Regions from separate parts of the Spiribacter onubensis genome, predicted to be linked through region 3. Evidence: predicted binding sites of a transcription regulator. Region 3 holds the regulator's gene; each other region holds the start of a gene.
The links. Region 3 encodes sigma-54, which starts transcription at its own class of promoters, with help from an activator protein. Its sites were predicted from a motif close to TGGCANGNTNCNTGCTT; they were not measured.
Positions count from the first base shown of each region.

Region 1: glnA (glutamate--ammonia ligase) is a predicted target of sigma-54. The motif match lies at 1,669-1,685, and genes of this name have one in related genera.
Region 2: pqqA (pyrroloquinoline quinone precursor peptide PqqA) is a predicted target of sigma-54. The motif match lies at 3,561-3,577, and genes of this name have one in related genera.
Region 4: V6X63_RS08065 (amino acid ABC transporter substrate-binding protein) is a predicted target of sigma-54. The motif match lies at 4,036-4,052, and genes of this name have one in related genera.

Region 1 covers NZ_JBAKFI010000002.1:425,771-433,797, forward strand. Annotated here, with positions in the region: gene glnA (glutamate--ammonia ligase) at 205-1,620, opposite strand; gene glyQ (glycine--tRNA ligase subunit alpha) at 1,879-2,784, shown strand; gene glyS (glycine--tRNA ligase subunit beta) at 2,781-4,871, shown strand; gene gmhB (D-glycero-beta-D-manno-heptose 1,7-bisphosphate 7-phosphatase) at 4,875-5,435, shown strand; gene V6X63_RS05560 (lysophospholipid acyltransferase family protein) at 5,432-6,190, shown strand; gene gyrB (DNA topoisomerase (ATP-hydrolyzing) subunit B) at 6,197-8,027, opposite strand, start outside.
Region 2 covers NZ_JBAKFI010000001.1:49,247-57,273, forward strand. Annotated here, with positions in the region: gene V6X63_RS00250 (ATP-binding cassette domain-containing protein) at 1-809, shown strand, start outside; gene V6X63_RS00255 (M16 family metallopeptidase) at 815-2,077, opposite strand; gene V6X63_RS00260 (M16 family metallopeptidase) at 2,077-3,378, opposite strand; gene pqqA (pyrroloquinoline quinone precursor peptide PqqA) at 3,652-3,726, shown strand; gene pqqB (pyrroloquinoline quinone biosynthesis protein PqqB) at 3,765-4,679, shown strand; gene pqqC (pyrroloquinoline-quinone synthase PqqC) at 4,657-5,424, shown strand; gene pqqD (pyrroloquinoline quinone biosynthesis peptide chaperone PqqD) at 5,436-5,702, shown strand; gene pqqE (pyrroloquinoline quinone biosynthesis protein PqqE) at 5,695-6,828, shown strand; gene V6X63_RS00290 (S9 family peptidase) at 6,825-8,027, opposite strand, start outside.
Region 3 covers NZ_JBAKFI010000003.1:89,204-97,230, reverse strand. Annotated here, with positions in the region: gene lptC (LPS export ABC transporter periplasmic protein LptC) at 1-288, shown strand, start outside; gene lptA (lipopolysaccharide transport periplasmic protein LptA) at 272-796, shown strand; gene lptB (LPS export ABC transporter ATP-binding protein) at 793-1,524, shown strand; gene V6X63_RS06535 (RNA polymerase factor sigma-54) at 1,586-3,049, shown strand; gene hpf (ribosome hibernation-promoting factor, HPF/YfiA family) at 3,071-3,397, shown strand; gene V6X63_RS06525 (PTS sugar transporter subunit IIA) at 3,403-3,879, shown strand; gene V6X63_RS06520 (HPr kinase/phosphorylase) at 3,876-4,346, shown strand; gene rapZ (RNase adapter RapZ) at 4,337-5,185, shown strand; gene V6X63_RS06510 (PTS sugar transporter subunit IIA) at 5,182-5,610, shown strand; gene V6X63_RS06505 (HPr family phosphocarrier protein) at 5,597-5,884, shown strand; gene mgtE (magnesium transporter) at 5,902-7,257, shown strand; gene V6X63_RS06495 (helix-turn-helix transcriptional regulator) at 7,624-8,027, shown strand, end outside.
Region 4 covers NZ_JBAKFI010000004.1:55,325-63,351, reverse strand. Annotated here, with positions in the region: gene V6X63_RS08080 (amino acid ABC transporter ATP-binding protein) at 1-566, opposite strand, end outside; gene V6X63_RS08075 (amino acid ABC transporter permease) at 581-1,681, opposite strand; gene V6X63_RS08070 (amino acid ABC transporter permease) at 1,686-2,873, opposite strand; gene V6X63_RS08065 (amino acid ABC transporter substrate-binding protein) at 2,960-3,979, opposite strand; gene V6X63_RS08060 (iron-containing alcohol dehydrogenase) at 4,239-5,381, shown strand; gene V6X63_RS08055 (TRAP transporter small permease subunit) at 5,428-5,952, shown strand; gene V6X63_RS08050 (TRAP transporter large permease) at 5,952-7,322, shown strand; gene V6X63_RS08045 (TRAP transporter substrate-binding protein) at 7,370-8,027, opposite strand, start outside.

The sequences.
Region 1 (8,027 bases), on a different contig from region 3:
CGCCTCGCGCACCGCGCGAGCCCGGGACAAGGCGACGGGAGCGACAGGGCACGGCCAGGGATCAACCCCGGCCGGAACAGCGGTCGATCCACGTCTTGCATGACCTGGGGAGCCGGAAGTCGGGTAGAGAGTGGAACTCCAGAGATAAAAAACCCCCGCCGAAGCGGGGGTCTCTGATCGATTGGCGAATCGCCTCGACGCGGATCAGACGCTGTAGTAGAGGTCGAACTCCACCGGATGGGTGGTCATCCGCAGCTGCTGGACTTCCTCGCGCTTGATCTCGATGTAGCCGTCGATGGCGTCATCGGTGAAGACACCACCGACCTTGAGGAACTCGCGGTCCTTGTCGAGGCCGTCCAGCGCTTCCTCCAGCGAGAAGGCGACCTTATCGATCTCCGCCTCTTCCTCGGGCGGCAGATCGTAGAGATCCTTATCCATGGCATCGCCGGGATGGATCTTGTTCTGAATGCCGTCGAGGCCGGCCATCAGCATCGCCGCGAAGCAGAGATAGGGGTTGGCGGTGCTGTCGGGGAAGCGGACCTCGATCCGCCGTGCCTTGGGGTTGGAGACCCACGGGATACGGACGGATGCCGAACGGTTACGCGCGGAGTAGGCCAGCAGGACGGGAGCCTCAAAGCCGGGCACGAGCCGCTTGTAGCTGTTGGTCGAGGCATTGGCGAAGGCGTTGATCGCCTTGGCGTGCCTGATGATGCCGCCAATGTAGTAAAGCGCCGTTTCCGACAGGCCGCCATACTGGTCTCCGGCGAACAGCATCTCGCCGGTCTTGCCGATGGACTGATGGACGTGCATGCCGCTGCCGTTATCGCCGACGACGGGCTTGGGCATGAACGTGGCGGTCTTGCCATAGGCAGCGGCCACGTTGTGCACGACATACTTCAGGGTCTGGACCTCGTCGGCCTTCTTCACCAGCGTGTTGAAACCGACGCCGATCTCACACTGGCCCGCCGTCGCGACCTCGTGATGATGCACCTCGGTCTCCATGCCCATGTCCGTCAGGCATTCAAGCATGGCGGAGCGCATGTCATGCAGGCTGTCCACCGGTGGGACGGGGAAGTAACCGCCCTTGACGCCCGGGCGATGGCCCATGTTGCCGTCCGGATAGACCTTTTCAGTGTTCCAGCCGGCCTCCTCGGAGTCGATCTTGTAGAACGACCCGCTCATGTCGGTGCCCCAGCGGACATCGTCGAACACGAAGAATTCGTTCTCGGGGCCGAAGTAGGCCACGTCACCGATGCCGGTGGACTGCAGGTAGGCCTCCGCCCGCTGTGCGATGGAACGCGGGTCGCGTCCGTATCCCTGCATGGTGTTGGGCTCGATGATCTGACAGACCAGGATCAGGGTCGAATCATCGAAGAACGGGTCGAGGACCGCCGTCTCAGGATCAGGCATCATGATCATGTCGGATTCGTTGATGCCCTTCCAACCCTCGATCGAGGAACCGTCGAACATCTTGCCCTCGGTGAAGAAGTCCGCATCCACGGCGTGAGCGGGCAGGGTCACATGCTGCTGCTTACCCTTGGGGTCGGTGAACCGGAGATCCACGAAGCGGACCTCGTTCTCCTTGATCATCGCAAGCACGTCATCGGCGGTTTTAGCCATTATTCGGCCTCCAGTGATATCGAACCAAAAGTTTTGCCCCCGTGGGGGAAGCAGTTTCCATGCCAACCTGGGCGAAGCGCACCAAAACAGGCCTTACCTTCGCTGCTATGGCACCGGAATGGCAATAGCTGCACCAATAAAGGGCGCAACGCATATGGAATGCACCGTAACGGTGCATAGACCGGTGGGAGCATGCCTGACAGCGCCTGCCTGGCCGGGCTATACTGCCCGGCATTTCGCGGATTCGCTGGAGAATCAATGACCTTTCAGGACCTGATCCTCGCCCTTCAGAACTACTGGGCGCAGCGGGGTTGCGTGCTGATGCAGCCGCTGGACATGGAGGTGGGTGCCGGGACATTCCACCCGGCCACCTTCCTGCGCGCAATCGGACCGGAGCCCTGGCGGGCCGCCTATGTACAGCCGTCCCGCCGCCCCACCGACGGGCGTTACGGCGAGAACCCCAACCGCCTGCAGCACTACTATCAGTTCCAGGTGGTCCTGAAACCCTCCCCGGCAGACTTCCAGGAGCAGTATCTGGGATCATTGCAGGCGCTGGGCATTGATCCGCTCGTCCATGACATCCGTTTCGTGGAAGACAACTGGGAGTCACCCACGCTGGGGGCGTGGGGCCTGGGCTGGGAGGTCTGGCTCAACGGCATGGAGATTACCCAGTTCACCTACTTCCAGCAGGCTGGCGGACTGGATTGTCGGCCGGTGATGGGCGAGATCACCTATGGCCTCGAGCGGATCGCGATGTATCTGCAGGAGGTGGAAAGCGTCTTCGATCTCGTCTGGACCGAGGGCGTTGATGGTCCGGTCACCTATGGCGATGTCTATCTGCAGAATGAACGGGAGCAGTCTCGCTATAACTTCGAGGAAGCCGACGTGGAGAGCCTGTTCGGCTGGTTCGATACCTGCGAACGCGAAGCGCTGCGTCTCGGGGAGCAGGGTCTCGCGCTGCCGGCCTATGAAATGACGATGAAGGCCTCGCATACGTTCAACCTGCTTGACGCGCGCCACGCCATATCGGTCACGGAACGGCAGGGCTATATTCTGCGGGTGCGCAACATGGCGCGGGCGTCGGCACAGGCCTATCACGATGCCCGGGAGGCGCTCGGCTTCCCGCTTTGCCGATCCACCGGCGGCGACAGGAGTGTGGCATGACGGAAGACCGCGCCTCGCTGCTGTTCGAACTCGGCACCGAGGAGTTGCCGCCCGGCGCCCTTGACCGATTGAGTGATGCCCTGGCCGCTGCCGTGACCGCCGGCCTCGATCGAGCCGGCATCACGTATAGCGGTGTTTCGGCGCTCGGCGCCCCGCGGCGGCTGGCGGTGGAAGTGGAGGCCATCGCGCGGCGGCAGCCTGACCGCGATTTCGAACGCCGGGGCCCTGCTGTTGCCGTTGCATTCGACGCGGAAGGCAATCCGACCCGGGCCGCGGAGGGGTTCGCGCGTTCCTGTGGTGTCGACCTGGACGTCCTGGAACGCCTTGAGAATGACGACGGTGCCTGGCTGGTCCATCGCGGTACCGAGCCGGGTCAACCCGTGGAGGCGCTGCTGCCGGAGATCATCGAACAGGCGATGGCCAGTCTCCCGATTCCCAAGCGCATGCGCTGGGGAGATGAGACGGCGGAGTTCGTGCGTCCGATCCATTGGGTGGTTCTGCTCCTGGATGAATCGGTCGTGCCGGCCACCCTGTTCGGCGTGGACAGTGGCCGGCAAAGCCGCGGACATCGCTTTCACCATCCAGCACCCGTATCCCTGGACCATGCAAGGGATTACCGATCGGCGCTTCGTGCGGCCCATGTGCTTGTGGACCGGATCGAGCGACGCGATCGTATCCATGAGGCGGTGCGCGCCGAGGGCGAGAAAATCGGGGGCCATGCGGTTATCGAGGCGGCATTGCTGGACGAAGTCACTGCGCTCGTGGAGTGGCCGGTGGTCCTGTCCGGCAGCTTCGATGAACGCTTCCTGCGAGTGCCGCCCGAGGCCCTGATCTCGAGCATGCAGGGCCATCAACGTTATTTCCCGGTGCGCGATGCCAACGGCCGCCTCCTGCCAAGGTTCATCACGGTGGCCAACATCGACAGCCGTGATCCGGCCCGCGTGATCGCCGGCAACGAGCGCGTGATCCGGCCACGCCTGGCGGATGCGGCCTTCTTCTGGGATCAGGATCGCGCCCGGACACTGGCATCACGGCTGCCCGACCTCGCGAACGTGGTGTTCCAGAAGGAACTGGGCAGCCTCGCCGACAAGACAGAGCGTGTTGCTGGACTGGCGGCCGCCTATGCGGACCGCTTTGAGACGGACAGCACAGACGCGGCGCGGGCGGCCAGACTGGCCAAGACCGACCTGCTGACGCAGATGGTCGACGAATTCCCCGAACTACAGGGCGTCATGGGCCGCTATTACGCGCGCGAGGACATGGAGCGCGATGCCGTGGCCATCGCCCTGGACGAGGTCTACCGGCCCCGATATGCCGGTGATGCGGTGGCGGCATCGCCGCTGGGTCGTCTTCTGGCGGTCGCGGAACGTGCCGACACGCTGACCGGCATCTTCGCCATCGGCAAGGCGCCGACAGGTGCCAAGGATCCGTTCGCATTGCGCCGTGCCGCTGTCGGGCTGCTGCGCAGTCTCATCGAGGGCGGGCATGCCATCAATCTGGCCTCCCTGTTCCGCGACGCCGCCGAGCGCCAGCCCGATGGGCTTGACGCAACAGCCCAGGTCGAATCGCTGGTGGAATTCAGCCTCGAGCGGCTGCGCGGCCTCTACCAGGAGGCCGGCTATGGGGTGGAGTTATTCGAGGCGGTGCGCTCGGTCCTCGATCTGGAGGATATCGAACCACTGGATTTCGATCGGCGCCTGCGAGCCTGTCAGGACTTCGCGCGGCTACCCGCGGCCGGCAGCCTTGCCGCCGCCAACAAGCGGATTCGGAATATCCTGCGGAAGGCGGGGGACGAACCCGCACATGACGTGGATGAGGGGCGGCTCGTCGTCGACGCCGAGCGACAGCTCCATCAGGCCGTCGAGGCGCGCGTATCACCGGTGCAGAAGCTGATCGAGGCCGGCGCCTACAGCGAGGCCCTCGCCCAGCTGGCCGAGCTGCGGGGGCCGGTGGACCGGTTCTTCGATGAAGTCATGGTCATGGCTGATGAACCCGATCTTCAGGCCAACCGCCTGGCTCTGTTACGGCGGCTCCAGGCGTTGTTTCTGGCCATCGCCGACGTATCGGCCCTCCCGGAGTCTGCCTAGATAGTGCGCCGCCAGTGTCTGCTGCTCGACCGGGATGGCGTCATCAACGTCGACTCGGCGAATTACATCCTCGAGGTGGATGAGTGGAATCCGATCCCCGGCAGCCTGGAGGCCATCGCCAATCTGACGCATGCCGGGATCAGGGTTGCCGTCTGCACCAACCAGTCAGCCGTGGGCCGCGGGATGCTCTCCAGGGAGACGCTGGAGCGGATCCATCGGCGCATGCGCGAGGCCATCATCGCGGCGGGCGGCCAACTCTCGGGCATTTTTTTCTGTCCTCACGCACCCGAAGCCCGGTGTGCCTGCCGGAAGCCTTCACCGGGCCTGATCCAGCAGGCCCTGGAGGAATTGGGTTGCGCGACGGATGCGGCCCTGGTCATTGGTGACAGCCGGCGTGATCTGGAAGCGGCAAGACGCGCGGGGGTCGAAGCCTGGCTGGTCAGAACCGGTAACGGCCGGGCGACCGAGGCATCGCTCACCGACGGGACGGCAGTCTACGATGACCTGGCGTCGGCCGCTGAGAAATTGTTGCGGGAAATCAATTCCCCGGAGCCAGCCCCATGAGTGTGAGCCAGACCACGAACGTCCCATCCGCCAGCCTGATGCGCGGTCTGCTCTTTCATGCCGGCTTGATCGTGACGGTGATCATCTGGGCACTGGTCAGTCTCCCGAGCTTTCCACTACCCCTGCGCTGGCGGTACTGGTGGATTACGCGGTGGTGCAGCATTGTCGCTTTCATGGTCCGCTACATTGCTGGAATTCGTATTGAATTCAATGGCTTGGATAATATCCCCACGCAGCCGGGCGTGGTCCTGGCTAAACACCAGAGTGCCTGGGAGACCCTCAATCTACTCCCCCTGTTCTACCCGCAGAGCTGGGTATTGAAACGCGAGCTGCTGAGGATACCGGTGTTCGGCTGGGGACTTGCCCGGCTGGACCCAATCGCCATCGACCGCGGCGCCGGTCGTGAAGCCCTTCGCCAGGTTATTGATCAGGGTCGTGAAAAGATCGCGTCCGGGCGCTGGATCGTGGTTTTCCCGGAAGGCACCCGGGTCCCCCCCGGTCAAAGCGGCCGATACCAGCAGGGGGGCGCATTGCTGGCCTGCCGGGCGGGCGTCCCGGTCACGCCTGTTGCCCACAACGCGGGCGAGCACTGGCCTCGACGGGGGCTCCGCATGAAGCCCGGAACGATTTACGTGGAGGTCGGACCACCCATCCCCACTGAGGGGAAAAGCCCCGCACAGGTGGTGAACGAGACGGCGGAATGGATCGAGGCGGCCATGGATCGGATCAGTCGAGACCGCTCAGCCAGCCGGTAAAAGCCCTTAGACGTCCAGGTTACTCACCTGCAGGGCGTTTTTCTCGATAAACGCCCGGCGCGGTTCGACATGATCACCCATCAGCGTCGTGAATATGTCATCGGCGCCGACCACATCCTCGATCCTGACCTGGAGCAGACGACGGGTTTCCGGGTCCATGGTGGTCTCCCAGAGCTGATCGGGATTCATCTCGCCGAGCCCCTTGTAGCGCTGCACGGACAGACCCCGTTTGCCCTCTTCCATTAACCACTCCACCGCCGCGCGGAAATCAGACACCGGGGCACTGCGTTCGCCGCGCCGGATCTCGGCACCCTCACCAATCAATGTCTGCAATGATTCCGCCAGACGCCGGATGCTTTCGTACTCGCGGGACAGAAAGAACGGTGCGGGGAAGGTATAGGGGTAGAGTATTCCGTGCATCCGCTTGGTGATGACTGCTTCCTGGAAGCCACCATCCGGTCCGGTCTGTACCTTCACGCGATATCCCGTCCCGGTGGGAAGGCCCTGGTTGATGCGCCCGCCAAGCTCGTCGAACCAGTTCTCCAGAACCGCCCCGTCACGGAGCTGGTCCTCGTTGAGCGGCGGCTGATCGACCATGGCACGCAGGATGACCGGATCCGAACGACGCCCGAGATGATCGATCATTTCCATCGTATCGAGGTATTGCCGGATCAGCTTCTCCAGCGCCTCCGGACCGATCACTGGCGTATCGGCAGACGGTAACAGACTGGAGCCGGAGAGGGAGAGCTGGAGCAGGTAATTCGTGAGCTCACGCTCGTCCTTGACGTAGTGTTCCTGCTTACCGCGGCGAACCTTGTAGAGCGGCGGCTGAGCGATATACACATGGCCCCGCTCCACCAGCTCCGCCATCTGTCGATAGAAGAAAGTAAGCAGAAGGGTCCGGATATGGGAACCGTCCACGTCCGCATCCGTCATGATAATGATGCGGTGGTAACGCAGCTTGTCCGGATCGAACTCCTCCCGGCCAATCCCGCAGCCGAGGGCAGTGATCAGGGTGCCCACCTCGGCGGATGAAAGCATTTTGTCAAAACGCGCCTTCTCGACGTTGAGAATCTTGCCCTTGAGGGGAAGAATCGCCTGCGTCCGCCGGTCCCGGCCCTGTTTCGCCGAGCCACCGGCGGAGTCACCCTCCACCAGGTACAGTTCGGAGAGGCTGGGATCCTTTTCCTGGCAGTCGGCGAGTTTCCCGGGCAGACCCGCCACGTCCAGCGCACCTTTTCGACGCGTCATTTCGCGGGCTTTCCGGGCCGCTTCGCGGGCTCGGGACGCATCGACGACCTTTTCGACAATGGCCTTCGCGTCGTTCGGGTTCTCGTAGAGAAAAGCGTTGAGCGCCTCTGACAGGGTGGATTCCACTACACCCTTCACCTCTGAGGAGACGAGCTTTTCCTTGGTCTGGGACGAAAACTTCGGGTCCGGGACCTTGACCGATATCACCGCCGTCAGGCCCTCGCGGATATCATCCCCGCTGGGCGCCACCTTGAGCTTTTTCGTGTAGCCCTCGCTCTCCATATACTGGTTGAGGGTCCTTGTAAGGGCAGCACGGAAACCGGACATGTGGCTGCCACCATCCTTCTGGGGGATGTTGTTCGTGAAACAGAAGATCGCTTCCTGATAGGAGTCACTCCACTGCATGGCGACCTCCACCACGATGTCGTCCCGCTGTGTGCTGAGGTAGAACACCGAGGGATGCAATGGCGTCTTGTTCTTGTTGAGATGCTCGACGAAGGCCCGAATCCCGCCGGCATACTCGAACGCATCCTCCTTGTCGCTCCGCTCATCCTTGAGAACGATCCGCACCCCGGGGTTGAGGAAC
Region 2 (8,027 bases), on a different contig from region 3:
ATCGCGGGCGGGTGATCCAGGGAACCGGGCTGCAGATCGCCTATTTCGACCAGCACCGGGCATCACTGGATGACAGCCGCAGCGCCCGGGAGAACGTCGCCGGTGGCGAGGAGTTCATTGATCTCGGAGCCGGTGGACGACGTCATGTGATGGGCTACCTGCAGGACTTCCTGTTCTCGCCGGAGCGGGCCAACGCGCCGATCAGCAGGCTCTCTGGCGGCGAGCGCAATCGTCTGCTGCTGGCTCAGCTCTTCGCCCGGCCCTCGAACCTGCTGGTCCTTGATGAGCCCACCAACGACCTTGACGTGGAGACGCTGGAGCTGCTGGAGGAACGGCTGGTGGGCTATGCCGGCACGTTGCTGCTGGTCTCCCACGACCGTGCCTTTCTCGACAATGTCGTGACCAGCGTCCTGGTCCCAGAAGGGGATGGCGTGATCGGCGAGTATGTCGGCGGCTATGCGGACTGGCTCCGGCAGCGCACTCCGGCGCCTGCAAAGGCCACCCGGACGGTCGGGAGCGCTGCCGACCGCCAGGACGGCTCGGCGGGTGCAAAGGGACAGGCGCGTCGTTCCAGGAACCCGAAAAGCCTGACCTATGGGGAGGCGCTGGAGCTTGAGGGTCTGCCCGCCCGCATCGAGTCGCTGGAGGCGGTGGTCGACAGGGAACGCCAGCGGGTGGGCGACCCCGCGCTTTACCAGGCGGACGGAACCACTATCCAGGCTGCCATGGCCGACCTGGAAGCGGCCGAAGCCGAGCTGGCCCGCGCGTATGAGCGTTGGGAGTTTCTGGAGAGCCGGCGTGAGGCGTGAGGCGGTCAGCGCACGGCATTAATCGCCGATTCAGGCCCTACGGTGACCGTCGTCATCGAGGCGGGATCGAGATGCCGCTGCATTGCGTCGCGAACGCCCTGGGCATCAAGTGCCTTCAGCTGTTCAGTAAAGTGATGGATATGATCCATCGGTAGATCATAAAAACCCACTGTGGAGACGTGACCGATCAGGTCCTGATTGCTCGCGTGCTGCAAAGGCAAGCTCCCCAGCAGGTTCTCTCTGGCGAGAGCGAGCGCATCAGCCTCGGGGCCGCATTCGAGAAGCTCCTGCAGGCTTTCCCGCAGTACCGCTAGCGCCTCCGCCAGCGCATCGTTGCGGACGTGGGTTTTCATCTGAAAGCGGCCGCCGGCAGCCCCGGCCGTCAGTCTGGATGCGCTGCTGTAGGAAAGCCCCCGCTCAACGCGCATTCGGCGGGCCAGTAATGAGGTGAGACCTGCGCCACCGAGGATGTGGCAGCCGAGATGTAGAGCGGAATGATCCTCATGGCCTTGCGGCGGGGAAGGCTGGCCGATTGAGACATGAGTCTGTTCCGCGTCGAGTGGAATCCGCACGACGCATGGCGCAGGACAGGCGCGGGCGAGAGGCAGCGCCGTCGCCGGTTCTCCCGATGGCAATTGGGCAACCAGCTGCTCGGCGATGCGTTCCGCCTCCTGCCGCGAGAGATCGCCGACAACTGCCAGAGTGGCATTGGCGGCGACATAATAGCGTCGATGGAAAAGACGTAATGCGTCTGGATCGATGGACTGCAGGCTGGCTGGCTCACCGCCGGGCGACGTGGCGTAGGGGTGGTGCGCGAAGATTGCCGCAGTGAAGGCTTTCTCAACCATCTCCATCGGCGCAGTGTCCTGCTGGGCCAGCCCTGCCAGCATGCGCTGGCGGATGCGTTCCAGGGCCGCGGCCGGGAAAGTCGAGCCGCTGATGCACTCGCCGAGTTCGGCGATAACCGGTTTCAGATGCGCATCATGGCTCAAGGACCGGACATTGAGTTCCGCGGTGTCTCGCGAGCAGCGGGTGGATGCGCGGGCGCCGTGCTGCTCCAACTGCTGGGAGATGTATCCAGCGTCGCGATGATCGGTCCCCTCAAGCAACAAGTTGCTCGTCATGCGCGCCAGTCCCGGCATCGCGCCGTCACGGCAGCTGCCGGCATTGAAAGTCAGGCGTATGTCCACCGTGGGTAGCGCACGGCGCTCGACAAACAGGACGCGGACACCCGTTCCCGTGCGCCATTGCTGTATCCGGGTTTCCATCAGAGCGGCTCGTTCCCGGCATCGGCCGGGCAGAGTATGCCGACCATCAAGCGCTCGGGTTTCAGATAGCGTCTTGCCACTTCCTGCAGCTGCGCGGGTGTCACGGACCGGACCTTATGCTCGAAGGCCGACGACGTTTCCCAGCCCGCGCCGATCGCCTCGAGCATGCCGACCTGCATGGCCTGATTGAAAATATCATCCATGTTGAAGAAGTGATCCGCGATGAGCTGGCTCTTTGTCCGCTGCAGTTCGCCGTCGGGAATCAGTTCATCCCGCAGTCGCGCGATTTGCGAACGCAGGGATTCCTCCAGCCGGTCGGTATGACCATCCGGGCAGACTGCATGGATAGTGAATTCGGCATCCAGCCGGGTCATGCCGTTGTAGGTCGCGTCGATCACCGTTGCCTGACGACTGCGGCGGATGAGCGTTTCGGTCAGCCGTCCGCCTTCGCCGCCGTCCAGCACACCGGCCAGCATCATGAGTGCGTAGCCTTCGTCCTCGTTTTCGGCCGTGGCGAAGGAAGGAACACGGTAGCCCAGTCGCAGATGCGTAAGCCGGCTCTGGGCGTCGCGATGGACGAGACGGCGCTCTCCGGGTGGCTCCAGGGGGGACGGGTCGCTGGGGTCGGCGGCCGGAGAGCCCTGCAGCATGCCGAAGTAGGTCTGTGCCAGTCCGAAGACCTCATCCGGGTCCACCGCGCCCGCGACCACGAGGTTGGCGTTGGCCGGAGAGTACCATTTCTGGTACCAGTCTATGAGATCTCCTTCATCGATCGCGTTGATATCGTCGGCCCATCCGATGATGGGATGAGCGTATCCGGTGCCGGGCTCCGCGATGGCGGCGTAGCGCTCCAGGAAACGTCCCTCGGGACGGTCGTCGGTGCGCAGTCGACGTTCCTCCAGTACAACGCCCCGCTCGGTGCTCAATGCCTCCGCGCGGATATCGAGATTGGTCATTCGATCGGCCTCAAGTTCCAGGGCCACCGGCAGGCGATCAGCGGCCAGAATCTCGAAATAGGCGGTGAAGTCCCGGCCGGTAAAGGCGTTCTCTCGACCCCCCTGTCGGGAAATGATTTCTGAAAACCGGCCTTCCGGGTAACGTTCTGTGCCCTTGAACATCATATGCTCGAGCAGATGCGATATCCCGGTCCGGCCGCGCTTCTCGTAGCTCGAGCCGACGCGATACCAGATTTGCGAGACGGCGATCGGCGCGCGATGATCCTGTTTGACAAAGACCTGCAGGCCATTGCCCAGTGTGATGTGATCCACCGCGTCAATCCGCGGCATACTGCTCGTTGTCATGACTCGTCTCGCTACGCATCCGAGGCTGTTTGAGCCGAGCCTAGCACGCCTTCCAGCGTCGGCTATCCCTCTGCTTCACCCGGCTGATCCACTGTGTCATCCACGTGACAGCGGCCAGCGGGATGGCGGTCACTCCGTGCAACGACGGGACACTTCACATGTCTGGACGGGGTGCCCTGACGTGGTATGCCTCTTGCATCTCATGAGGGCGACCAACCGGTCACGTGCTGCCGTGCAATGCGGCGCGTTACAACCAAGACAGGAGGATTGAGGATGAACTGGAGCAAGCCCGAATATGAAGAGATGCGTCTCGGATTCGAGGTCAACCTCTACGTGACTGCTCGCTGAAGTCTCTCGGGGGCGGCTTGCCGCCCCCGCATCTACCCATGCACATACGCATACTTGGCTCCGCCGCAGGCGGCGGCTTTCCTCAGTGGAACTGCAACTCTCCGAGGTGTCGTGAAGCGCGCGCCGGTCGGCTGACAGGAGAGCGGCGTACCCAGTCTTCGATCGCGGTTTCTGGGAACGGTCGGGATTGGCTCCTGATCAATGCTTCGCCGGATATCCGTCAACAGATCATCGACAATCCGGTGCTTCATCCCAGTGGTGAGGTGCGCAGCAGCAACATCGCGGCCATCGCGCTCATGGACAGTCAGATCGATCATGTCACCGGATTGTTGATGCTGCGGGAGAGCCGCGATCCACTGCCAATCTACTGCACGAGCCGGACTGAGGAGGACCTCCGGACCGGTTTTCCGATCCTCGAGATACTGAAGCATTACTGTGGAAGCCGTGTGGCATCCCTGCCGGTGGATGGCTCGTCCGTGCAGCCCGCGGAAGTGCCCGGGGTGCGGTTGACGCCGGTGCCGCTGACGAGTAAGGCGCCGCCGTATTCGCCGCACCGGGAATCCCCCGAGCCGGGAGACAACATCGGCTTACTGATCGAGAACCCGGATAACGGTCGTCGTGCCTTTTACGCCCCCGGGCTCGGTGAGATCGGGGAGCATCTGCATCGTTGGCTTTCAGAAGCCGATGTCATCATGGTGGATGGAACGACCTGGACTGATGACGAGATGGCCCGAGTTGTCGGTGGACGCAAGACGGCCCGGGAGATGGGCCATCTGCCGCTGGACGGGCCCGATGGCATGATCGCGTACCTTTCGGCTTACCCCGCAGCGCGCCGGATCCTTGTTCATATCAATAACACCAACCCGATTCTTGACCCGGCGTCCGCCGAGCGGGCGCGCTTACAGGAACTTGACATTGAGGTATCGCGGGATGGCATGGATATCGAGCTCTGAGGACCACCTCGAATGGCACGATCGCGACACGCCCTGGTCGACCTCGGCGTTCGAGCGGCAGCTTAAGTCGCTTGGTCGCTACTATCATCTGCACCATCCATTCCAGCAGATGATGGCACGGGGCGAGCTCGACCGTGACCAGCTCCAGGGCTGGGTCATCAACCGCTTCTACTACCAGATCAGTATCCCCCGTAAGGATGCGGCGCTTATGGCGAACTGCCCGGATCCCGAGGTCCGGCGCCACTGGGTCCAGCGCATGATCGACCATGATGGGCGGGATGAGGATCCCGGCGGCATTGACGCATGGCTCCGGCTTGGCGAGGCGGTCGGTGTCCCGCGCGAGCGGATGCTCTCGCTGGAGGATGTGCTCCCGGGGGTTCGCTTCGCCGTCGATGCGTATGTCAACTTCGCCCAACAGCGCCCCTGGGAAGAGGCCGTCTGCTCCTCACTCACCGAGCTCTTCGCCCCCGAGGCGCACCGGTCGCGATTGGCAACATGGCCGACGCACTACCCCTGGGTGGAGGCGGACGGTCTGGCCTATTTCCGGGCTCGGCTCGGCCAGGCAAGACGGGATGTGGAGCATGGACTCGCACTGACGCTGAATCACTTCCGCACCGCCGAAGCGCAGCGGCGGGCGATGCAGATACTCCAGTTCAAGCTCGATGTGCTCTGGAGCATGCTCGATGCCATGTATCTGGCCTACATCGTCGGAATGCCGCCCTATCAAGCCGTGAGAGACCATTAATGGAGCGCAATGTGAAACTTCGGCTTGGCACCGGTATGCGCCTTCAGTGGGAGGCAGCCCAGTCGGCCTACGTCATGCTCTATCCTGAGGGGATGATCCGTCTCAATGAACCGGCTGGCCATATCCTCTCGCGCTGCGACGGTCGGACCGTGGACGCCCTGATTACCGACCTCGAGGCAATGTTTCCAGACGTGGAACTCGCGGATGATGTGATCGCGTTTCTCGACGAGGCGGATGCCAAGGGCTGGCTGAGGACAGAAGGAGAGGATCATGGCTAGCGCGGAAACGCCGAGAGGGGCTGCCGCCGACGCGGCTCCAATCCCGCTCTGGCTGCTGGCCGAAGTCACCTATCGGTGTCCGCTGCAATGCGCTTACTGCTCTAATCCCATCGCCTTCGCGCGCTATCGGGACGAACTTGAGACGCAGGAGTGGATTTCGGTGCTGGAGCAGGCACGAGCCATGGGTGCGGTCCAGCTTGGAATTTCCGGCGGAGAGCCGCTCCTGCGCAAGGACCTGGAGACGATCGTCGGACGCGCGCGGGAGCTTGGCTTCTACAGTAATCTCCTGACCTCGGGGGTAGGGCTGGACGAGGACCGGCTGGGGCGGCTCAAGCAGGCTGGCCTCGACCACATTCAGATCAGTTTCCAGGCCGATCGGAGCGGACCATCCGATGAGATTGCGGGAGGTCACCATTTCCAGACCAAGGAGCGGATGGCCCAGGCGATCAAGGCGCATGACTACCCGATGGTGTTCAATGTCGTGATGCATCGTCACAATCTCGATCGGGTCGATGGCATTCTCCAGCTCGCCTGGGATCTCGGTGCCGATTACGTGGAGCTCGCCAATACCCAGTATCACGGCTGGGCCTATCACAACCGGGCGGCGCTCATGCCGACGCGCGAACAGATACGACGTGCCGAAGAGACGACCCAGCGCTGGCGGGAGAAAGCCGGGAACCGCATGCGTATTTATTTTGTCGGGTCGGACTACTACGACGAGACGGCGAAGCCCTGCATGAACGGTTGGGGAACAACCTTTCTCGGTGTGGCGCCGGATGGCCGCGCCATGCCGTGCCATGGCGCGGCGGAGTTGCCGATTGAACTACCTTCCGTGCGTGAGGAGCCATTGAAGGCGATCTGGGAAGACTCCCATGCGTTCAACGTCTTCCGCGGCCACGACTGGCAGCCTGAACCGTGCAGGAGCTGTGATCTGCTCCAGAGCTGTCACGGGGGTTGCCGGTGCCAGGCGCTGTTGCTGGCCGGCGACGCTTGGGCAACCGATCCGGTATGCCCGAAATCCCCTGTGCATGATCGGGTCCTCCGCGCGGTGGAGGTAGCCGATGAGCGCCGGGTCGAGGTTCCACTGGTGATGCGGAGCGTTAAGAACAGTCGCTCTCTCTCCTAGCCTGAGCCCTGGTGCTCGATCAGCCCGCGGACGAACGCCAGCTCGGTCTCCGCCGCGGAGCGGATGTTCTCCGCCCTGCGCAGACCATGTCCTTCGCCAGGATAGATATGGAGTTCGGCCTTGCCCCCATTGACAGTCATCGCATCTGCCATGGCGGTTGCCTGACTGACAGGCACGATCCGGTCCGCATCGCCCTGGATCAGCAGCACCGGGGCCGTGATCTCATGGGCATGGGCCGCCGGTGAGCGTTCGGCATAGCAGGATGCACTGGTTTTGCGATCGCCTACCAGGAAGTCTAGATAGCCGCGCTCGAAGCGGTGGGTGAGCGTCGCCAGCCGGGCGAGATCCGTCACGGCCCATCGGCAGAGGCCTGCGCGGAACAGATCGGAATGACGCAGCGCATTCAATACGGTGAGCCCGCCCGCGCTGTTACCGGCAATGAACATCTCTTGGATGTCGCATAGGCCCTCTGCGGCAAGGGTTTTCGCCATGCAGATGCAGTCATCACGATCGGCAATGCCCCATCGGCGACGCAGGCGTTCCCGGTAAATCCGGCCGTGGCCACTACTCCCGCCATAATTGACCTCCACGACCGCGATGCCATGCCCGGTCCAGAACTGAACCTCGGGGTTCCATGCCGGACTCCGCATGGCCGTTGGCCCACCATGCGCTCTGACCACGAGTGGCGGCGGGCGATCGCCCGGTCCTCTCGTACCCGGACAGCAAGGGCGATACAGATGACCATGAACAATGCCCTGCGGGCCTGAGGCCATCACCGGTTCCGGCCTGGAGACACAATCCGGATCCGGACCGGCCCCCTCGTCCACCACTCGTTCCGTTGTGCCCCGGTCCGTATCGACTCGGCATATCGCGGCCGGGCGGTCCTCCCTGCTTCCCAGATACCAGACGTCATCCCCCCGGACCTGCAACTGGGTGATATCGACTTCCTGGACCTCGATGTTTCTGACACGACCGGACGGGCGGATATCGACAAGGGAGCATCGGGCCGAGTCCACGCTTACGGCAATTGTCCCGTCATCACGGGCGTTGACATGGTGCGCCTGCGCCAGCTGCCAGGGCGGCCGACCAATATCCGCCGGGTAATCGCATATCCGAACGCTCGAGTCGCCGGCCTGACGATAGAGTTGCCACCATCCGGCACGATCATCGAGATAGTAGAGTGCCCCGTCCCGAGCCCA
Region 3 (8,027 bases):
CCATGGCTTGGGGAGGCTGTCCGTGGACGAAGCTGGGCAGACGAAACACGCGCCCGACTCACCGGGGACGTAGTCATGAGGCGCCTCGGCCCCGACGGAGAAACCCGTCTTGAAACCCAGCGGCTGGATCTACAGATTCCGGAGCGATATGCGGAAACAGATCAGGCCGTTACGCTTGTCGGCCCTGGCTACCGCGTGGAAGGTATCGGAGCACGCGCCTGGCTGGACGAAGAGCGTATCCAACTGCTTGAAAACACAAGAGGACGATACGATGCGGCTTCGAAATAAGCTTCTTTGTCACGTCGCATGGATCTCCATCACCGCCGTCCTGGCGGTCACTCATGCTCAGACGCCGGGTTCACCCGATCGTGGACCGGTGGAGCTGGAAGCTGACAGTGCCGAAGTCGATGATGCGTCGGGCAGGAGCGTCTACAAGGGTGATGTTGTCTTGACACGCGGCTCGCTGCGGATCACCGGTGATGTGATGCGCGCTTTTGTCGACGCCCACCGTCAGTTGCAGAGGGTAGTCGTCGAGGGCGTTCCCGCCACCTACCGAGAGACGCTGCCGGATGCGTCATCCCGACATGCTGAAGCCCCACGCATGGAATATTTCACCAGCGGACCGGAACGGCTGATCCTGCTCGAGGGTGCACGACTCTGGCAGGGCGACAACACCGTCACCGGGGAGACCATCACACACTATCCGGCCGAGGACAGAACCGTCGCTGAAGGCGCCGGAGGCGGAGACGGGCGGGTCAACGTCCGCGTGCTGCCGGCACCGGAAGGGGATCAATGAGCGGCAGCGAACTCCGTGCCAGTGGCCTCGGCAAGGCCTACCGCGGCCGTCGGGTCGTGGACGATGTCTCCATCGCGCTGCAGAGCGGCGAGATCGTCGGACTGCTGGGGCCCAACGGGGCCGGCAAGACCACCAGCTTCTACATGATCGTCGGCCTGATCCGGGCGGACAGCGGTCAGATCCAGCTGGATGGCACCGACATCACGTCGCTTCCCATGCATGCCCGGGCACGCCTGGGGATCGGCTATCTCCCCCAGGAGGCTTCGGTCTTCAGGCGCCTGTCGGTCATCGACAACCTGCTCGCCGTGCTCGAGACCCGTCGCGAGCTGACCCGGATCGAACGCGAGGGTCAGGCAAGCGCGCTCATGGAAGAGTTCAACATCGCCCATCTGCGGGATCAGACCGGCGCCAGCCTCTCCGGTGGCGAGCGGCGCCGTGTGGAGATCGCCCGGGCCCTCGCCGCCAACCCGCGCTTCATCCTGCTGGACGAGCCGTTTGCCGGTGTCGATCCGATCTCCGTGGGGGACATCAAATCCATCGTGCGGCATCTCTCCGGGCGCGGCATCGGTGTCCTGATCACCGACCATAACGTCCGTGAGACCCTCGCTCTCGTAGACCGGGCCAGCATTCTCAGCGCGGGCCGCGTCATCGCGGAGGGCGATGCCACGGCCGTGCTCGAAAACCGCGAGGTGCGTGCGGTCTATCTGGGCGAAGACTTCCACCTGTAGTACTGGCGAGGGATCCATTGGCGGCGTTACTCTGGAAGACCAATAAAGGGCACAGGTGACGATGAAGCAATCCCTGGAACTCCGGGTCAGCCAGCAGCTGACCATGACGCCGCAACTCCAGCAGGCCATCCGCCTCCTGCAGCTGCCGGCGGCCGAACTCAATCTGGAGATCCGCGAGGCGCTCGAATCCAACGTCATGCTCGAGGCCGAGGAGGAAGCCGAGTCCGCCTTCCCTAACGATGAAACGGCCGCGGTGGATCCGCCGGCCATTGATCCGTCGGAGACCACGCTGGGGTCGAACGCGGCCGACGCCTCCCGGCTCGGCGAGGATATGCCAATCGATGAGCGCTGGGAGGACCCGGCCGCGGGTGCCACCAGCTTCAGCGCACCGGATCCGGCGCGTCGCGACAGCCTGCTGGACAATCAGGCGGGCCCGGAGGCCTCGCTGCGGGATCACCTCCACTGGCAGGTGGAGATGTCAAGCCTGAGCGACCGCGATCGACAGATTGCCGAGGCGGTCATCGACGCCCTCGACGACCAGGGCCACCTGACGGAGTCATCCGAGGAGCTGCGTGAGGCGCTGGCCGATGACGAAGAAGTCGAACTGGATGACATCCAGGCCGTCATCGCCGTCATCCAGCATATGGATCCGGTGGGCGTCGCCGCCCGCGACGCCCGGGAAGCGCTGCGCATACAGCTCGATGCCCTGCCCGGGGACACGCCTTGCCGGGACGTAGCCCGTCTGGCCATTGCCGAGGATCTCAGCCTGCTCGGCCCGGGGCAGCACGCCACGCTGCGTCGCCGACTGGGTATCGATGAAACGGTGCTGGCCGGCGTCCTGTCGCTCATCCAGCAACTCGACCCCCACCCGGGCTCAGGCTTTGGCGAAACCCGAACGGAATACGTCATCCCCGACTGCCTCGTCCACCGCATCAACGGCCGCTGGGAGGTGGAGGTCAACCCCGATGCCTCCCCCCGGATCCGCGTCAACGACTACTACGCCAGCCTGGTGCGACGGGGTGACACGAGCGCCGACAACAGCCTCCTGCGTCAGCATCTGCAAGAGGCGCGCTGGCTGATCAAGAGCCTGCAGTCCCGCAGCGACACGCTGCAGAAGGTGGCCGAGTGCATCGTCGAGCGTCAGCAGGGCTTTCTGGAACATGGCGAGGAGGCCATGCAGCCCCTGGTGCTGCGTGACGTGGCGACGGCCATCGACATGCACGAGTCGACGGTCTCGCGCATCACCTCGCGCAAGTACATGCGCACACCGCAGGGGACACTGGAGTTCAAGCACTTCTTCTCCAGCCATGTCCCCACCGCCGATGGCGGCGAGTGCTCGGCCACCGCCATCCGGGCGCGAATCCGGCGGCTCGTGGCCGCCGAGGATCCGGCGCGCCCGCTGAGCGACTCGCGGCTTACCGAAATCCTCCGGGAGGAGGGCATCAACGTTGCCCGGCGCACCGTGGCCAAGTACCGCGAGGTCATGGGCATCGCCTCGTCAACGGATCGCAAACGCCTGGTCTGATTCGACAATAAAGGAGAGACCATGAAAATCGATGTCACCGGCCATCATGTCGACGTTACCGATGCACTCCGCGGCTATGTCGACGAGAAGTTCCAGCGGCTCGAGCGTCACTTCGATAACGTGGTGGATGTACACGTCATCCTGACCGTGGAGAAGAACACCAGGAAGGCGGAGGCCACGCTCGCCGTCAGCGGGGCACGGCTTTTCGCCGAGGCGACGTCGGAGGAAATGTACGCCGCCATTGATGCCCTGATCGACAAACTCGACCGCCAGGTGGTCAAGCACAAGGAGAAGCGCACCGATCATCACCGCGAGGAAGGCCGGGTCGGACCAACACTGGAACCCTGATCACCATGGATCTTTCCACACTGCTCACGGCGGCCCGGACACGCTGCGGCGTCACGGTCACCAGCAAGAAGCGCGCGCTGGAATGCCTCAGCGAACAGCTGATGGCCGACACCGATGCCGATCCGGATACCACCCGGAGCATCTTCGAGGGTCTGATCGTCCGCGAGCGGCTCGGCAGCACGGGGCTCGGGCGTGGTGTCGCGCTGCCGCATACCCGCAGCCCTGATATCGAGCAGCCGCGGGCGGCGCTTCTCCGGCTCGCCGAGCCCATCGACTTCGACGCGGCCGACCGTCGCCCGGTGGACCTGCTGTTCGCGCTGCTGGTGCCCGAGCACAGCAACGACGAGCACCTGCGCATCCTCTCGCGACTGGCGGAGATGTTCCGCGACGAGGCGCTGTGCGCAGGACTGCGCGCCTGCCAGAGCGACCAGGACCTCTATGACAGCGTCTGCGGCTGGCGCAGCGGGGCGCCCGACGGATGAGCCTGATCCCCGGCACGCTGGTCCTGGTGAATGGGATGGGCATCCTCCTGCGCGGCCCGGCCGGGAGCGGCAAGAGCGACACCGCACTGGCGCTGATCCATGCCGGGCATCGCCTGGTCGCTGACGACGCCGTGGACATCCAGCGACTGGACGACACGCTGGTGGGGAGCGCGCCGGCGGCCGGCGCGGGGCTGCTCTGCCTGCGTGGCCCGGGCCTGATCGATGTCGCGGCGTGTTTCGGTGACGGGGCGCTCGCCCGATCCGCAACCGTCGATCGGGTGGTCGACCTCGTCGACGAACCGCTCCCGGCAAGTACCGAGGCCGACTGGCGGTCAATCCGCATCCACGGAGTGCCCTGCCCCCGCATGGCGGTCGTACCCGAGCGGCCGCTGTCCGCCCTGCTGGAAGTGATCGCCACGGGCGGCCGGACGACGCAGCCGCGCCCGGAGGCGCCGGCATGCGGCTGATCATCGTCAGCGGTCTGTCCGGATCGGGCAAGAGCGTGGCACTGGCCACGCTGGAGGATTCGGGGTTCTACTGCATCGACAATCTCCCAGTGGACCTGCTGGATGCCTTCGGCCGTCATATCGCCGATACCGGCGGCGAGGAGAGCTATGCCGTCGGCATTGATGCCCGTAACCGTCCAGTCTCACTGACACGATTCCCGAGCATTCTCGACGGTCTGCGGGAACGGGGCCTGAACGCCGAGATCGTTTTCCTCGACGCCGATGACGCCACCCTGCTCAAGCGCTTCTCGGAGACCCGCCGACGCCATCCGCTGAGTGGTCCCGACCTGCCCCTGGCCGAGGCCATCCAGGGCGAGCGCGAGCGGCTCATGCCGCTGCATGAGCGGGCCGATCTCACCGTGGACACGACCCGAACGACACTACACGAGCTGCGCGACCTCATTTGCGCACGGCTCACCGAATCCCGGACCCATCTATCCGTGCAGCTGGAGTCATTCGGCTACAAGCACGGCACCCCCACGGACGCCGATTTCGTCTTCGACAGCCGCTGTCTGCCCAACCCGCACTGGCAGCCTGCGCTGCGGCCGTTGACCGGACGCGACCAGCCGGTCATCGATTTCCTCGATGCCACGCCACTGGTGGCCCGCTATCGGCGCCAGGTCAGCGACTTCATGGAAGACTGGCTGCCGGTCTTTGAAGCGGAAAACCGCAGCTACCTGACCGTCGCCATCGGCTGCACCGGCGGACAGCACCGCTCGGTGTATCTGGTCGAGGCGCTGGCAGCGCACCTGCGCCGACAGGACATCGCGGTCACCGTCCGGCATCGGGAGCTGCCGTGAGCGCCGGGCTGCTTCTCATCACCCACCCCGGCGTCGGCATCGCATTACAGGAGACCGCCGAGGCCATCCTCGGCCGGCTACCCCTTGAGATGGCGGCGCTCAGTCCACAGGACGCGGAATCTCCGGAGGCGGCTCACGGGCGTGCGGATGCCCTGGCCGACCAGCTCGACCAAGGCGATGGCGTGGTCATTCTGACCGACGCCTACGGGGCGACACCCGGCAATCTGGCCGTCGCCCTTGGCCGTGCCCGTGGCTACCCCGTCATCACCGGCCTCAACCTGCCGATGCTCCTGCGGACCCTCAACTACCCCTGGCTGCCCATGGACGCGCTGGCCGAGACCGCCCTCGCTGCGGCACGCAGTGGTATCCTTCAGGCAACGCCGCCGGCGGCGGATACCGACGGGGAAGGCCATGGCAGCGGATAGCCCGATTCAGGAGGCCGAGTTCGAGATCATCAACCGCCTGGGCCTCCATGCGCGGGCCGCGGCACGATTCGTGGCGGTCGCCAGCGACTACGAAGCCGCCATCGAGGTCCGGCACGACGGCAACGAGGCCAACGGCAAGAGCATCATGGGCCTGATGATGCTGGCCGCCGGCCAGGGCAGCCGCCTGACGGTCACGGCCCGGGGCGATGATGGCCCGCGGGCACTGGAGGCGCTGGGCGCCCTGCTCGCCGACCGCTTCGGCGAGGCCGACTGACACCGGCGGAAAGGACGATGGCAGAAGAACGCGAAAACAAGCAGGGGCGCGTCGCCGAGACCGTCACCGATCTGCTTGAGGGCGGTACGGTGCCGGAGGCACGCCGCATGCTCAACGCGCTGCATCCCGCCGAAATCGCCAACCTGCTCGAATCATTCCCTGCCCCGGAGCGCAAGCTGCTCTGGGAGCTGGTGGACGAGCAGAACGGCGGTGATGTCCTCCTGCAGGTCAACGATGAGGTACGCAGCGGCCTGATCCGGGAGATGGATGAGCGGGAGGTACTGGCGGCCACCTCCGGCATGGACATGGACGATCTCGCCGACTTCATGCAGGACCTGCCCAAGACCCTGACCGGCGAGATCCTGCGTTCTCTCGACAACCAGAACCGCCAGCGTCTCGAGGCCGTGCTCGCCTACCCGGAGGACAGCGCCGGCGGGCTGATGAACACCGACACGGTCACCGTCCGGCCGGATGTGAGCCTGGACGTGGTCCTGCGCTACCTGCGCATGCGCGGTGAGATGCCCGAGCTCACCGACCACCTGTTCGTGGTCAGCCGCTTCGACCATTTCCTCGGCGTCCTGCGCGTCAGCGATCTGCTGACCCGCGATCCTGCCGGCCGCGTCGAGGACGTACTGGACACCGAGGCGATTGCGATCCCCGCGGAGACCTCCGATCGCGAGGTCGCCAAGATGTTCGAGGACCGCGACCTGATCTCGGCGCCGGTGCTCGACGCCCGTGGCCGGCTCATCGGCCGGATCACCATCGACGATGTGGTCGACGTGATCCGTGAGGAGGCGGAGCGCTCCATCCTCAGCATGGCCGGCCTGGGCGAGGAAGAGGACCTGTTCGCGCCCATCTGGTCCAGCACGCGGCGCCGGGCGGTGTGGCTGGGCCTGAACCTGCTCACCGCGCTGCTCGCCGCCTATGTGATCGGGCTTTTCGAGGCCACCATCCAGCAGGTCGTCGCTCTGGCGGTGCTCATGCCGGTCGTGGCCAGCATGGGCGGTATCGCCGGCACCCAGACCCTGGCGCTGGTCATCCGGGCGCTGGCACTGGGGCAGATCGCCTCACGCAACACGCGGGCGCTGCTCTACAAGGAACTTGGCATTGGTGTGCTCAATGGCCTGCTCTGGGCCGGGATCCTGGCCGGCATCGCGATTCTCTGGTTCGGCCGACCGGCGCTGGGCGCGATCATCGCCGCCGCCATGACCATCAACCTGATCGTCGCGGCGCTCTCCGGGGTCGGCGTCCCCCTCATTCTCAAGCGGTTCGGGGTCGATCCGGCGCTTGCCGGCGGTGTCGTCCTCACCACGGTGACCGATGTCATCGGATTCATGTCGTTTCTGGGGCTTGCCACCTTTTTCCTGCTCTAGGCATTCATCCACCCTTTCTCCTTTTCCGCGACATTATCCCCTCCAAACGAAGGGGTCCGAATGACCTATTCCTTTGGACAGACTGTTATTTCCGAAAAGAATGGGAAATGATTGCTAAGGAAAACTTATTAATGGCACTCAATCCAAAGCGCGTAGAACCCCGCCAGAGTACGATTCTATGATTCGTCCCATCAGCCCATCCATTCCACATCGAGGTAAACCATGGAAAGGAATGCCCAAAAAACGCCATTTCAGAAAGCCAGACCGGATGGTCACCATTCGGCCCGCTTCGACTTATCAACGGAGCCGTCCACCCCCCTGCCAACCGCCATGCTGCTTTGCGATTCAACGATTCAGAACCGTCTGATGGGCAAGTACCTGGCTGACTATGGCATCTGCCGCACCTTCCTGGCCTCCCCTTCGCAGCTGAATGCACTCATGCAGTGCGAGCGCCCGGCCCTGATCCTGCTCGATATCCGCAGCAGCGACCGCGCCGTGGCCGACCTGCTGGGCGATGGCGCCACAAGGGCCGATTCGCGCAAGCCGACGGTACCGATGATCCTGCTGAATGTGCCGTCGAATGCCGATCTCAAGAATTTCATGTGTCATCGCGATATCGTCGCCGCCTTCCATGACAACGAATCCGTGGATCAGCTCCTGGCCAAGATCCGCAGCGTCGTCCAGCCGGAGGCGAGCCGCGCACGGGCCGGCGTCGCCACCCACCTGGAGACACTGACCCGCAAGGAGATGGCCGTGCTGCGTGCCCTCGC
Region 4 (8,027 bases), on a different contig from region 3:
GTCGGCTCGTCGAAAAGCATGATCTTGGGCTGCATGCATAGTGCACGGGCGATGGCCACGCGCTGCTGCTGGCCGCCGGAGAGTTGCCCGGGATACTTGTGGGCCTGGTCGGGGATACGAACCCGTTCGAGGTAGTGCATGGCCGTCTCGATGGCCTCGTTGCGTGGCGTCTTCCTGACCCAGATGGGGGCGAGCAGGCAGTTCTCCAGCACGCTGAGGTGCGGGAAGAGATTGAAGTGCTGGAACACCATGCCAACCTCGCGTCGGATCGCCTCGATGTTCTTGACGTCTTCGTTCAGCTCAACGCCGTCGACGATGATCTGGCCTCGCTGGTGCGCCTCCAGATGATTGATGCAACGGATGAAGGTGGATTTGCCCGATCCCGAGGGGCCACAGATGACAATGCGTTCGCCCTTGCGCACATCGAGATTCAGCGACTTGAGCACATGAAACTCGCCGAACCACTTGTTCAGGTCATCGACCCGGATAATGGCCTCGTCTCGGGCCACCGACTCCACCGGCGAGGCAATGTTGTCGGGCGCCGACCCCGTCCCCGTCTGCTGCATGATCGATCCTACCCCTAGTTTCTGTGACCGGTTTCCAACTGCTTCTCGAGGCGGTGGCTGTAGCGCGACATGCCGAAGCAGAACACCCAGAAGCAGAAGGCGACGAAGAGGTAGCCCTCTGCCATGACACTGCTCCAGGCCGGGTCGCTCAGCGTGGATTTGACCGCGCCCAGCAGGTCGAACAGGCCGATGATCAGGACAAGTGTGGTGTCCTTGAAGAGCGAAATGACGGTATTGGCAATGCCCGGAATGACGATCTTGAGCGCCTGGGGCAGGATGATCAGCCGCATGCGGCGCCAGTAACCCAGTCCGAGGGCCTCCGCTGCCTCGTACTGTCCCCTTGGGATGGCCTGCAATCCACCGCGCACGACCTCTGCCATGTACGCCGACTGAAAGAGGGTGATGCCCACCAGCGCCCTCAGCAGTTTGTCAAAGGTCACTCCATCGGGCAGGAAGAGCGGCAGCATGACCGATGCCATGAACAGGATGGTGATCAGCGGCACGGCTCGCCAGAATTCGATGAAGACCACGCAGATGCCCCGGATGACGGGCATCTCCGAGCGGCGGCCGAGGGCGAGCAGGATCCCGATGGGCAGCGCGGCGAGGATGCCCACATAGGCGAGTATGAGGGTGAGCATGAGCCCGCCCCAGCGTGAGGTGGGCACGGACTCGAGTCCGAAGTGGCCGCCCGCGATCAGGAAGTAGGCGGCGAGCGGTAGACCGGTGATGCCAAAAATGGCCAGCCACTTGCGGATCGTCGTCGACAGCGGGAGGAACTGCGGTACCACACTGATGGCGAACAGCACGAAAACCAGATTGGGACGCCACCGGAATTCGGCCGGGTAGAAACCGTATATGAAAAACCCGAGTCGCTGCTCGACGAATACCCAGCAGGCCCCGTCGGGATTGCAGGCATCAGCGCCATCGCCGGTGAATACAGCCTGGATGAACGCCCAGTTGATCAGCGGCACGAACGTGGTGATCAGCCAATAGCCGATCACGACCGTCAGCACGCTGTTGTACCACGTAGAGAAGAGGTTCTCCCGCAGCCACCGCAGCAGTCCACGCTGGCTCACGGGTGGCGGCTGGTCGGGCAGTGCCTGGTGCGTGGCCATCGTTCTATCGCTCCTTGAGCGCGACCGCGCGGTTGTACAGGTTCATGAGCAGCGAGATGGCCAGGCTGATGGTCAGATACACCGCCATCGTCATGGCCACGATCTCCACCGCCTGACCGGTCTGGTTGAGCGTTGTCCCCATGAAAACGTTGACCAGGTCTGGATAGCCGATGGCCACCGCCAGTGATGAGTTCTTGGTCAGGTTCAGGTACTGGCTGGTCAGTGGCGGAATGATGACCCGCAGCGCCTGCGGGATGACCACCAGGCGCAGCACCCGGCGCGCCGGCAGGCCCAGCGCCAGCGCCGCCTCGGTCTGCCCCGTGTTGACGGAGACGATACCGGATCGCACGATCTCGGCGATGAACGAGGCGGTGTAGAGCGTCAGCGCCAGCAGGAGGGCGCCCAGTTCGGGGATCGCCGTGATGCCGCCGCGGAAATTGAAGCCGCCCAACGAAGGGACATCCCAGCTCACCGGTCCGCCGGTGAGGAAATAGCCGAGCAGCGGCAGGCCCGGGATCAGAACAATAGCGATTGGCAGGACCGGGAAAATCCGGCCGGTGGCCGCCTGCCGGCGCCGGGCCCAGATGGCCAGCACCAGAATCGTGACCAGCGCGATGACCAGCCCCGCGCCCATGACCCAGGCGCCGGGCTCGAACACGGGCTTGGGCAGCACGATGCCGCGATTGCTCATGAAGGCGATATCGCCCACGCTCACTGCCTGACGGGGGCCGGGCAGGGCACCGAGTACGGCGAAGTACCAGAAGAATATCTGCAGCAGCAGCGGAATGTTGCGGAAGATTTCGATGTAGGCGAGGGCAACCTTGGCCACCAGCCAGTTGCTTGACAGCCGGGCGATGCCGACGACAAAACCCACAATGGTCGCCAGCAGAATGCCCAGCCCGGAAACCAGCAGGGTATTCGCCAGCCCCACCAGGAATGTCCGGCCGTAACTCATGGTCTCGTTGTACGGGATGAGACTCATGATGATGCCGAAGCCGGCGGTTTCATTGAGAAAGCCGAAGCCGGTGCTGATCCCGCGGCTTTCCATATTGCTGATGGTGTTCTGGAACAGGGTGTAACCAACCCAGGCCACACCCGCGATGGCGAGAATCTGGAAGACGACGGAACGGACCCGGGGGTCGTTCCAGGGTCTTGGACGTCCGGGGCGAATCGGCCGCGGGTCGGTGGTCATGTTACCGCCCTATTCCGCTGATGGTCGTTGCTTGAGGCGGAGCCGGTGGTCCGGCCCCGCCCGTTGGTCAGCCGCCGATGACCGGCCTACCGGAACGGCGGTGCGTAGAGGATGCCGCCATCCGTCCACAGCGCGTTGACGCCACGGCTCAGCCCGATCGGGGTATCCGGCCCGACGTTGCGGTTGAACATCTCACCGTAGTTGCCCACCTCGCTGATCACCTCGACCATGAAGTCATCGTCGAGCCCGAGGATCTCGCCCATGTTGCCATCCGCACCGAGGATGCGCTGGACGTTCGGGTTGTTGGAGTCGGTCATCTCATCGACGTTGGTTGAGTCGACGCCATACTCCTCGGCGTTGATCTGGCCGAACAGTACCCACTTCACGACGTTGAACCACTCGTCGTCACCCTGACGGACCACGGGACCGAGGGGTTCCTTGGAGATCACCTCAGGGAGGATGACCGCCGAGTCCGGGTCGCTCAGCTGCGTGCGCAGTGCCGCCAGCTGGGAGGTGTCGGAGGTCAGGATGTCGCAGCGGTTGTTGTCGAAGCCCTGGGCGCTGGCTTCCGAGGTGTCGAACACCACCGCTTCATATTCCATGTCATTGGCACGGAAGAAATCGGCGAGGTTGAGCTCGGTGGTCGTGCCCGCCTGGGTGCAGACGGCGGCACCGTCAAGGTCATAGGCACTGTCGACGCCGAGCGCCTCCTTGACGAGGAAACCCTGGCCATCATAGTAGTTGGTGCCGGTGAAGTTGAGGCCCAGCGAGGCGTCACGCGTCGTGGTCCAGGTCGTGTTGCGCGAGAGTACATCGATCTCGCCGGACTGAAGCGCGGTGAATCGCTCCGCGGCCGTCAGCGGAATGAACTCGACTGCGTCGGCGTCTCCGAGAACGGCGGCCGCCACGGCCCGGCAGGTATCAACGTCGAGCCCCGTCCAGGTGCCGTCGCTGTCCGGCTGCGAGAATCCCGGCAGGCCGTTGCTGACGCCGCAGCGCAACTGCCCAGCGTCGCGGACATCTTCCAGTGTCGAGGCCTGAGCCTGTCCTCCGAGGGCCAGTAGCCCCGTGGCGGCGAGCCCCAGCGTGATCATCGTCTTCTTCATCACTGCGTTCCCCTGTTGCATCGAGGTTGTGCGAAGCCGTCATGGCGATCTCTTGTACGCAAGGCCCGTGCCAACAGAGTACGCTCCTCCTCCCGGCCGGCCCGCGTCCTTTGATTGCTCTCCCCTTATGGCATGAATGCACCAGCGTGGACAAGACATGGCAAGATTGCATCGTTATGGCGCACAGGGTCTGTATGGACGGGGGTTGGCGCGGCTGCGACGATAGAGCATATGCCCCTGGATTCCATGGAGTTGCCGAATGACCGTTGGGTTCGCCCTGTTCCTTCCCCGTAATATCCGCTTCGGCCGCGGGACGGCCGGGGATGCAGTCCACACCATCACCGCACTCGGCCGGCGTCCGCTGCTCATCCATGGTGCAAATGCGGACCGGGCGCGCTGGCTCATTCAGGCCCTTGATGAAGCCGGACGCAAGCCCTGGGGCATTGGCTGTCCGCGGGAGCCCGACATCGAACTGATCGAGCAGGGTGTCATCCTTGGCCGGGAGGTGGGTGCCGACATAGTCATCGGGCTGGGCGGCGGCTCGGTGATCGATATGGCCAAGGCGGTCGCCGGCCTGATTCCCGCCACCGGTGAGGTGATCGATTACCTAGAGATCGTGGGGGGAGGGCAGGCGCTGGATGCCGAGCCGCTGCCCTTCGTAGCATTGCCGACAACGGCGGGCACCGGTACGGAAGCCACGCGGAACGCGGTCATCGACGTGCCCTCTGCACAGCGGAAGGTCTCATTACGTGATCCGAGACTGCTGCCGGCAGCGGCCATCGTGGACCCAGCATTGACTGATTACGCGCCAGCAAACGTGACCCTGGCGAGCGGCCTGGACGCCATTACACAGGTCATCGAACCCTATATCAGCTGTCAGGCGAACCGGTTTACGGACGCCATCTGCCGAGATGCCATTCCTGTTGGTCTGCAGGCCCTGGTACGCCTGATGGACAAGGAGGATGCAGCGGCTCGTGACGACATGGCCTGGGTCAGCCTGAGTGGCGGGCTCGCGCTCGCCAATGCGAAGCTCGGCGCAGTCCATGGTCTGGCCGGCCCGCTGGGGGGCGTGACGGATCTGCCGCATGGGGTGATTGCCGGCGCGCTACTGCCCCCGGTGTTGCGGGCTAATCGCGAGTCCGTTGATGGCCGGACAGCCGCGCGCCTCCATGAAGTGGAGCACTGGATTTCAGCGGCGCTTGGCTGTGGTGCCGAGGAGGCCATCGATCGTCTTGCCGTCTGGTCCCGTGCCGCGGGATTACCTGGTCTGGGGTCATCGGGACTGGACCCATCATCGCTCCCGGCCATCGCCGGGACGGCCGCCGGTTCGTCGTCCATGAAGGGCAACCCCGTGGTCCTGCCGGCGGCGAGGCTGGTGCAGGCGATGGAAGAGGCCTGGTAGGGGCTGCTTGCTCCCCGCTGCCGCCTTGGCCATACTCCGCCACCCCATGAACCCGCTCCTGCGTCTCAGCGAATGGATCGACATGCTCAGCGACGGCGTGGGCCGGGGGCTGCGTTGGGTGGCTCTGCTGCTGGTCATTCTGGGGGTGGTCAATGTCATTGGCCGCTATCTTGGCGCACAGCTCGGCATGCAACTCAGTTCCAATGCCCTGCTGGAGGCGCAGATCCAGGCGTTCGCGGTGATTTTCCTCCTTGGCAGCGCTTATCTGCTGCGGCACGACGGTCATATTCGCGTGGATATCCTGCAGTCACGGTTCAGTCCGCGCCTGCGTGCCTGGATCGAGTTGCTGGGTGCGCTGATGGCCCTGATTCCCTTTTGCGTGGTCATGCTGGTCTACGGCGTTGATTACGTGGCGCGGGCGTGGTCGCGACTCGAGGTCAGTCCCAATCCCGGCGGGTTGCCGCTTTATCCGATCAAGACCATGATCCTGGTCGCCTTCTCGCTGCTGTTGCTCCAGGGGGTCAGCCAGGCGATAAAAGCCGCCGCCCGCCTGCGCGGTCGCCGCGCATGATGCTTGTCGAACTCATGCCGCTGGCGATGTTCGCCGTTCTGCTCCTGCTGCTGCTCACCGGTTATCCGGTGGCGTTCGCGCTGGCCGGCACCGGGCTGCTTTTCACAGTGCTCGGCAGCGACTGGCTTCCGTCACTTGGCCTGGCGTTGCCATGGGAGCCCGTGTTTCGTGTCGCCCGCCTGAACGTACTGCCCCAGCGTCTTTACGGCTCGATCATGGAGAACTACACCCTGGTGGCGGTGCCGTTTTTCATCTTTATGGGCACGATGCTTGAGCGCTCCGGCCTGGCCGAGGACCTGCTCCAGACCATGGGGCGGCTTTTCGGGCGAATGCGGGGCGGGCTGGCTGTTTCGGTCGTGCTGGTGGGTATGCTGCTGGCGGCGGCGACCGGGGTTGTGGGCGCATCCGTGGTCATAATGGGCGTGCTGGCGCTGCCGGTGATGCTCAAGTACGGCTATGACCAGCGACTCGCCACCGGCACCATCGCGGCGAGCGGGACGCTCGGCCAGATCATTCCACCCTCGATCGTGCTGATCATTCTTGGCGACCAGATGGGCGTGAACGTCGGGGACCTTTTCGTTGGCGCACTGCTGCCCGGCATGATGCTGGGGGCCGCCTATGTGGCGTGGCTGGTCATCGTGGCGTGGCGCCGGCCACTGGCAGCGCCGGCACTGCCGGCGGGTGCGGATGACGAAGGCGGTACCGGTCCTCTGTGGCGGGCCGTGATGCGCTGTCTGGTTCCGCCGCTGGCATTGGTGGGTGCGGTGCTGGGCACCATTTTCCTCGGCATCGCGACACCCACGGAGGCCGGCGCCATGGGTGCGCTGGGCGCCACTCTGCTGGCGCTTTTCTACGGCAAACTCTCGCGCGGCAATCTGCTCTCGGTTTCCGACAGCACCGTGCGCCTGACGGCCATGGTGTTCACCATCCTGGTGGGGGCCACGGTCTTTGCTACCGTATTCAGCGCCATGGGTGGCAAGTGGCTGGTCGAGGATTTCCTCCTCGCGCTGCCCGGCGGCGAGATGAGCTTCATCCTCTTTGTGATGCTGACGATCTTCCTGCTCGGATTCTTTCTCGATTTCATCGAGATCACCTTTATCGTCGTGCCGCTCATCGCCCCCATCGCCGACAGCTTTGGCCTGGACCCGGTGTGGTTTGCGGTGCTGATCGCAATGAACCTTCAGGCCTCGTTTCTCACGCCGCCGTTTGGTTTCTCGCTTTTCTACCTGCGTGGCGTGACGCCAGAGGCTGTGCCCACCGGCGCCATTTATCGGGGAATACTGCCCTATATCGCCATCCAGCTGCTGATGCTGGGGGTGATCGTCGCGTTCCCCGATCTGGTCACCTGGCTGCCGGATCTGGCCGGCTGAGCGGACACCTGCATCCCAGCTTGAGGCGGATGGCTACACGCGGCATCTTACCCCCGGTCGCGGTAGATGAACTCGCGATAGCGGAAGCTGTTGGTCTGGTCCCAGCCACGGAGCCGCTCCAGGAACGCCGACCATGACGAGTGAATCCGGGCGTAGTCCGGGTTGCTCATATCCTCATCGTTGATCTCGCGGGCAGCCTGGGCAAAGGCCTCCAGCACCGAGTCAGGGAAGTGCTTGATCTGCACGCCGGCCGCCTTGAGCTCCTCCAGGGCCAGGGGATTCTTCGCCAGGTACTGCGAGGCCATCCAGTTGTTCGCCTCCGCACAGCAGGCCTGGATCTGCGCCCGGATATCCGCCGGGAACGTGTTCCAGATCTCCAGGTTGAAGTAAAAGCCCAGCATGGCACTGGGCTCGGCCCAGCTCGGCAGGTAGTAGTACTTCGCCACATCCTGCATGCCCAGAATCTGGTCGTCGTAGGGGCCGACCCATTCGGCGGCATCCAGTGCGCCACGTTCCATCGCGGTGAACACCTCGCCGCCGGGGAGCTGCTGGATGTTGACCCCGGCCTTCGCCATCACGCGGCCGCCGTGGCCGGGAAAACGCATTCGCAGCCCCTGCAGATCTTCGGGACTGTTGATCTCGACATTGAACCAGCCACCGCACTGGGCACCGGTGTTACCGCCGGGAAAGGCAATGAGATTGTCC